One region of the Pantoea sp. X-Soil-TKNS-1279 genome, then DNA from elsewhere that is predicted to be linked to it. Evidence: predicted binding sites of a transcription regulator. Region 1 holds the regulator's gene; each other region holds the start of a gene.
The links. Region 1 encodes CRP, which controls carbon source genes, mostly activating them, when cyclic AMP is high. Its sites were predicted from a motif close to ATGTGANNNNNNTCACAT; they were not measured.
Positions count from the first base shown of each region.

Region 2: a site for CRP is predicted at 1,045-1,062, ahead of AC6I8N_RS03920 (iron-containing alcohol dehydrogenase). Genes of this name have one in related genera too.
Region 3: a site for CRP is predicted at 672-689, ahead of deoC (deoxyribose-phosphate aldolase). Genes of this name have one in related genera too.

Region 1 covers NZ_AP035948.1:3,973,616-3,975,821, forward strand. Annotated here, with positions in the region: gene AC6I8N_RS18650 (phosphoribulokinase) at 1-397, shown strand, start outside; gene AC6I8N_RS18655 (OsmC family protein) at 445-849, opposite strand; gene crp (cAMP-activated global transcriptional regulator CRP) at 1,152-1,784, shown strand; gene AC6I8N_RS18665 (YccS/YhfK family putative transporter) at 1,843-2,206, shown strand, end outside.
Region 2 covers NZ_AP035948.1:874,568-876,773, forward strand. Annotated here, with positions in the region: gene AC6I8N_RS03920 (iron-containing alcohol dehydrogenase) at 1-934, opposite strand, end outside; gene dtnK (D-threonate kinase) at 1,127-2,206, shown strand, end outside.
Region 3 covers NZ_AP035948.1:3,635,586-3,637,791, reverse strand. Annotated here, with positions in the region: gene AC6I8N_RS16900 (TatD family hydrolase) at 1-596, shown strand, start outside; gene deoC (deoxyribose-phosphate aldolase) at 880-1,659, shown strand; gene deoA (thymidine phosphorylase) at 1,713-2,206, shown strand, end outside.

The DNA.
Region 1 (2,206 bases):
CCTTGAGTGGATTCAAAAGCTGATTCGCGACACCAGCGAACGCGGCCATTCACGCGAAGCGGTGATGGATTCGGTGGTGCGTTCGATGGAGGATTACATCAACTTCATCACCCCGCAGTTCTCACGCACCCATATCAACTTCCAGCGCGTACCCACCGTCGATACGTCTAACCCGTTTGCTGCGCGTGAAATTCCATCGCTGGATGAAAGCTTTGTGGTGATCCATTTCCGTGGTCTGGAAGGTATTGCCTTCCCCTATCTGCTGGCGATGATTCAGGATTCCTTTATCTCGCATATGAACACCCTGGTAGTGCCCGGCGGCAAAATGGGTCTGGCGATGGAGCTGATTATGACGCCGCTGGTGCAGCGACTGATTGAAGGCAAACGCATCGAATAATCAAACATAACCGTAACGGCGCGATTAATCGCGCCGTTACGACCGAGCTAGAGCTCGATAACCTCATAGCTGTGGGTGATTTCTACCCCTTTGCCCAGCATAATCGCCACCGAGCAATATTTCTCAGCCGACAGATCAACCGCTCGCGCCACCGCTTTATCGCCCAGCGCTTTGCCGGTAACAATAAAATGCAGGTTGATATGTGTGAAAATGCGTGGCGCTTCTTCACGACGTTCCGAGGTCAGTTTGACCTCACAATCCTTCACATCATTACGCCCTTTTTGCAGGATCGACACGACGTCAATCGCGCTGCAACCGCCTGCCGCCATCAGCACCATCTCCATCGGGCTCGGTGCTTTGTCGCCCGAATTGCCATCCATTAATATCTGGTGACCTGATGAGGATTCTCCGAGAAAGGTAAGCCCTTCCACCCATTTAACCCGTGCCTGCATTATTCTTTCTCCTGAATAGGCTGATTTGCCGCCAGAGTACGCTTTCACCTGAGAAACAGCAATCCAGACTAATCGCCCTTTTGCTGAAGCGAGACAACAGAAGACAGCTAGCAAAAGCTGTGCTACAAACAGAGCTGAAAATATTTTCGTCGCAATAGACGAAGGCGGGAAGAATCAGAAGCCTGGCTTAAGAGTCCACCCGAATAATTTTCCTTAACAGGAAGCGCTCTACGATTTCACCGCCTGACAGGGAAAACTGCCCCCTGTGTTTTGGGCACGATTACAACAGAGGATAATAGCGAATGGTTCTCGGCAAACCGCAAACAGACCCTACACTCGAATGGTTCCTGTCCCATTGCCATATTCACAAATATCCATCCAAAAGCACCCTGATTCATCAGGGTGAGAAAGCGGAAACGCTCTACTACATCGTGAAAGGTGCCGTTGCGGTGCTGATCAAGGATGAAGAAGGCAAAGAGATGATTCTCTCCTACCTCAATCAGGGGGATTTCATCGGCGAGCTTGGCCTGTTTGAAGAAGGTCAGGAACGTAGTGCCTGGGTACGAGCCAAAACTGCCTGCGAAGTGGCTGAAATTTCCTACAAAAAATTCCGTCAGCTGATTCAGGTAAACCCGGATATTTTAATGCGTCTTTCGGCGCAGATGGCGCGTCGCCTACAGGTGACATCAGAAAAAGTGGGCAACCTTGCCTTCCTTGATGTGACCGGTCGCATTGCGCAGACGCTGCTCAATCTGGCCAAACAGCCCGATGCCATGACCCACCCGGACGGGATGCAGATCAAAATCACCCGTCAGGAAATTGGTCAGATCGTCGGATGCTCACGCGAGACAGTTGGCCGTATTCTGAAAATGCTGGAAGATCAAAACCTGATCTCCGCACATGGTAAAACCATCGTCGTTTACGGCACCCGCTAATTTCTTCTCACCCACGGCGTGATGGCAGCATCACGCCGTTTTTGTCTGCGATGAGCTGATGTGGCGTCGAATCATCTATCATCCCGAAGTGAACTATGCCCTGCGGCAAACGCTGGTGCTGTGCCTGCCCGTGGCCCTCGGCTGGCTGTTTGGCGACCTGCAAAAAGGTTTGCTGTTCTCCTTAGTGCCCGCCTGTTGCAACATCGCCGGTCTTGATACGCCGCATAAACGCTTTTTTAAACGCCTGATTATTGGCGGTTCCCTGTTTGCGACCGGCAGCTTTCTGATCCAGTGGCTGACGGATTATCACGTCCCCCTGCCGCTGATTCTGCTGGTGCTGCCGTTATTAGTAGGCGTGACGGGTGAAATCAGCCCGTTGCATGGCCGCTTGTTGCCTGCCACGCTGATTGCCTCCATCTTTA
Region 2 (2,206 bases), 1.2 Mb from region 1:
TCGCTTCTTCATCCAGAGTCTGGTCGGCATCAGGCAGCAGGTCATAAGCCTGAGCAAATTTACTCACTGCTGCCGGGCGTACGAAACGCATACAGGGTGCCAACAGGATGGCGTTCGCCACGCCGTGCGGAATGTGATATTTGCCGCCCAGCGGATAAGACATCGCGTGCACCAGATGCGTACCGGCGTGGGCAATCGATGCGCCGCCGTAATATGACGCCCACAGCATATTCAGACGCGCTTCAAGATTACCCGGCTCGGCAACGGCGGTTTCCAGGCTGGCAAACAGTTTTTTCATGCCAATCATCGCGTAGTTATCACTCACCGGGTTGGCGACCGTGGCGGTGAAGCACTCAATCAGGTGGCACAGCGCATCAATGCCGGTAGAAGAGGCGATGTGTGGTGGCATGCTGGTGGTCAGCTCCGGCACCAGCGCGACATAGTCCGGCAGCATCACCGGGGTAATAATGCCAACTTTGGTTTCTTTCTCCGGGATCGCCAGGATGGCGTTCGGCGTGGCTTCTGAACCGGTGCCTGCGGTGGTCGGGATCAGCAGCGAAGTGGTGCGGGTCAGCGGTTTTTCCCCGGCCAGCAGGGCCTCAAGGGTAGGCGCGCCTTTCACACACAGAATAGAGAGCAGTTTGGCAACGTCCAAGACGCTACCGCCGCCTACACCAATCACCAGATCGACATCGGTCGTCGGCAGGGCAGCAACAATCGCCGCCACATCATGCTGGCTGGGTTCTGGCGGCACGCTGTTGACCACACTGAGGCTGGCAATGTGCTGCTTCAGTTGGGCAATCAACGTCTGGACTGCCGGTATGCCCTCTATATTCTTATCAGTGACCAGCAGCGCTTTCTGCCGACCTTTCAGCAGGTAGCTGAGGTCATTGAGTGCCTGATAGCCGCTAATCACGGTGCTGTTGATATTCATTTCGTACCCTTTTCCCGATGTTATCGCGCTGATTGATTGGTTTTGCTCATCAGTCTGCGATATCTGTCACTAACTGTGCCTGAATTTATAGGGCATATTGATTTCAATTAATTTGATCTTGCTCACATATAATCAATCATGATTGAATATAATCAATCTCAACACGGCAAGCTGCCCGTTACAGGAGAGAGGATGCGTTCACAACCTTGGAAAACGCCGGTTCTGGTGATTGCCGATGATTTTACCGGCGCTAACGATGCCGGAAGCGGTCTGGCTCGGGCAGGGGCGCGCGTGCATGTGCTGTTTAATAGCGATACGCCGCATGATGCCAATGCCGCCGATGTACTGGTGATTAGCACCGACAGCCGGGCAGTAAGTGCCACCGAGGCCGCGCAACGCACTGAACGCGCGGTACAGCAGCATCAGGCGATTGCGCGGGATGGCTGGTTGTTTAAGAAGATGGATTCCACGTTACGTGGCAACCCCGGTGCGGAAATTGCCGCAGCGATGGCGGCCAGTGGCAAAGCGCTGGCGCTGGTCGTGCCTGCGGTACCAAAGCTGGGGCGCACCACGCGAGGGGGCGAGGTGTGGATCAATCAGCAGCGCCTGACTGACACCGAATTTGCCAGCGACCCGAAAACGCCCGTTACCAGCAGCAATGTGCTGATGCGCTTGCAGATGCAGAGCGATTTGCCAGGTGAAGTGATCAACATCGACACGCTGCGCAGCGGCAAGCTGGCGCAGGTGCTGGCAGGGAAGCAGGGGCTGGTGGTGATTGATATTGAGCAGGACGCCGATTTACGCGTTTTGATGCAGGCGGCAGCTGTGCTGTCAACGCGTCCGCTGTTGGCCGGAGCATCTGGTCTGGGTGACGCGCTGGGTGAGTATCTGGCAGGCCGGGAGGCGCGGCCGGTGCTGGCGGTGGTGGGTTCGATGAGCGCCATTGCCCAACAGCAGATTGATCGTCTCAATAGCCAGCGGGCGATTCGCATTATCGATATTGATATCCGTCAGTTGTTTGCCCAGCCAGCATGGCCGCAGGCCAGCAACTGGCAGCAGGCGATGGAGCAGGCATTGCGCATGGGTGAACACTGCGTGGTGCGCACCACCCAACATGCCGCACAGCGTCATGAGATTGACAGGCTGTGCCAGCAGCAACAGGTTTCCCGCCAGCAACTGGGCGAACGTATCTGCCAGTTTTTGGCCCAACTGACCGAAGTAGTGTGCCGCAACGTCCAGCCTGCCGGGCTGTATCTCTCCGGTGGGGATGTG
Region 3 (2,206 bases), 340 kb from region 1:
TGGGGCTGCATCCGATTCAGATCGCCATGCATCAGGATACGCACCTCGATCAACTGACGGATTGTCTGCACACCCCAGACGTAAAACGCGTGGCATTGGGGGAGATCGGACTCGATCTGTATATGGACGATCCCCAGTTCGACAAACAAACCCGGCTGCTGGATGGGCAGTTGAAGCTGGCCAAACGCTTCGATCTGCCGGTGATCCTCCATTCACGTCGTACCCACGATCAGATGGCGCTGCATTTGCGCCGTCACGATCTGCCGCGCCGTGGTGTGGTGCACGGTTTTGCCGGTAGCCTGCAACAGGCACAGCGTTTTATCCAACTTGGCTATGCGATCGGCGTCGGTGGCACCATTACCTATGAACGCGCCAGTAAAACGCGTAACACCATCGCAGCATTGCCGCTGGATTCCCTGTTACTGGAAACCGATGCGCCTGATATGCCGCTGAATGGTTATCAGGGCGAACCCAATCGCCCGGAGCGAGCACGGCTGGTGTTTGATGTCTTGTGCCAGCTACGCCGTGAGCCGCCGGATGTCATCGCTGATGCGCTATGGCAAAACAGCCTGCGCGTCTTCAATCTCCCCGACTGAGCCTGGTCTGATCCCTGCGTGCTGCTCTGAATTGGCTACATTTACAGGGTGGTGGCGACACAACTTTCTCAATTAATGTGATAATAATAACATCTTCATTTCCGATCGTATCGGGCATGTAATGGTGATATTTTGTGATTTTTATCACCTAATAAATGTATTATTTGCACAGTTTTCTTTTTTCATGTGATGAATGATCGAATATTTCGTCGCTCAAATTGTTAGAATTATCACATTCCCTGGCGGGCGACTTCCGCCCAGGCTGACTTTTTTGGAGAGCACCATGACTGATTTCACCGCAGCCGCGCAGCGCGCACTGCAACTGATGGATTTGACCACACTGAACGATGACGATACTGACGAAAAAGTGATCGCGCTGTGCCGCCAGGCCAAATCACCCGCCGGTAACACCGCCGCTATCTGTATCTACCCGCGCTTTATCCCGGTGGCGCGCAAAGCGTTGCGTGAGCAGGGCACACCGGAAATCCGTATCGCCACGGTGACCAACTTCCCGCATGGCAATGATGATCTGGATATCGCACTGGCGGAAACCCGCGCAGCGATCGCTTACGGTGCCGATGAGGTGGACGTAGTGTTCCCGTATCGCGCGCTGCTGGCGGGCAATCGTCAGATCGGTTTTGATCTGGTGAAAGCCTGCAAAGAAGCTTGTGCGGCATCTGGTGTATTGCTGAAAGTCATTATCGAAAGCGGTGAACTGAAAGATGCGGTGTTAATCCGTGAGGCTTCCGAAATCGCTATCGATGCCGGTGCCGACTTTATCAAAACCTCCACCGGTAAGGTGCCGGTCAACGCCACGCCGGAAACCGCCGCTATCATGCTGAGCGTGATCCGCGATAAAGGCGTGCAGCAGCAGGTCGGTTTTAAACCGGCAGGTGGCGTGCGCAGCGCAGAGGATGCGGCCCATTATCTGCAACTGGCCGACGACATCCTTGGTGCGGGTTGGGCGGATGTGCGCCATTTCCGCTTTGGCGCTTCCAGCCTGTTGGCGAGCCTGCTTAATACGCTGGGCCATGTCACCACCGCCAGCAAAGCTGGGTATTAATTGTTTTCGTAGCGGCGCGATTTATCGCGCGATTTTCAGCCGGGGAGGCAACCTTGTTCCTGCCACAAGAAATTATTCGCAAAAAACGCGATGGTCGTGAGTTGAGCGAAGCGGAGATCCGTTTCTTTATCAACGGTGTGCGTGATAACAGCGTATCAGAGGGACAAATCGCCGCGCTGGCGATGACCATCTGGTTCCACGATATGTCGCTGGCCGAACGCGTGGCGCTGACGATGGCGATGCGTGATTCCGGCACGGTGTTGAACTGGCAGTCGCTGAACCTCAACGGGCCAATTGTCGATAAACATTCAACTGGCGGCGTGGGTGATGTGACTTCGCTGATGCTTGGCCCGATGATCGCCGCCTGTGGTGGTTATGTGCCGATGATCTCGGGTCGTGGTCTTGGCCATACCGGCGGCACGCTGGATAAGCTGGAAGCGATCCCCGGTTTTGACATCTTCCCGAGCGATGATCGTTTCCGCGAGATCATCAAAGAAAATGGGGTGGCGATCATCGGTCAGACCAACTCGCTGGCACCGGCTGACAA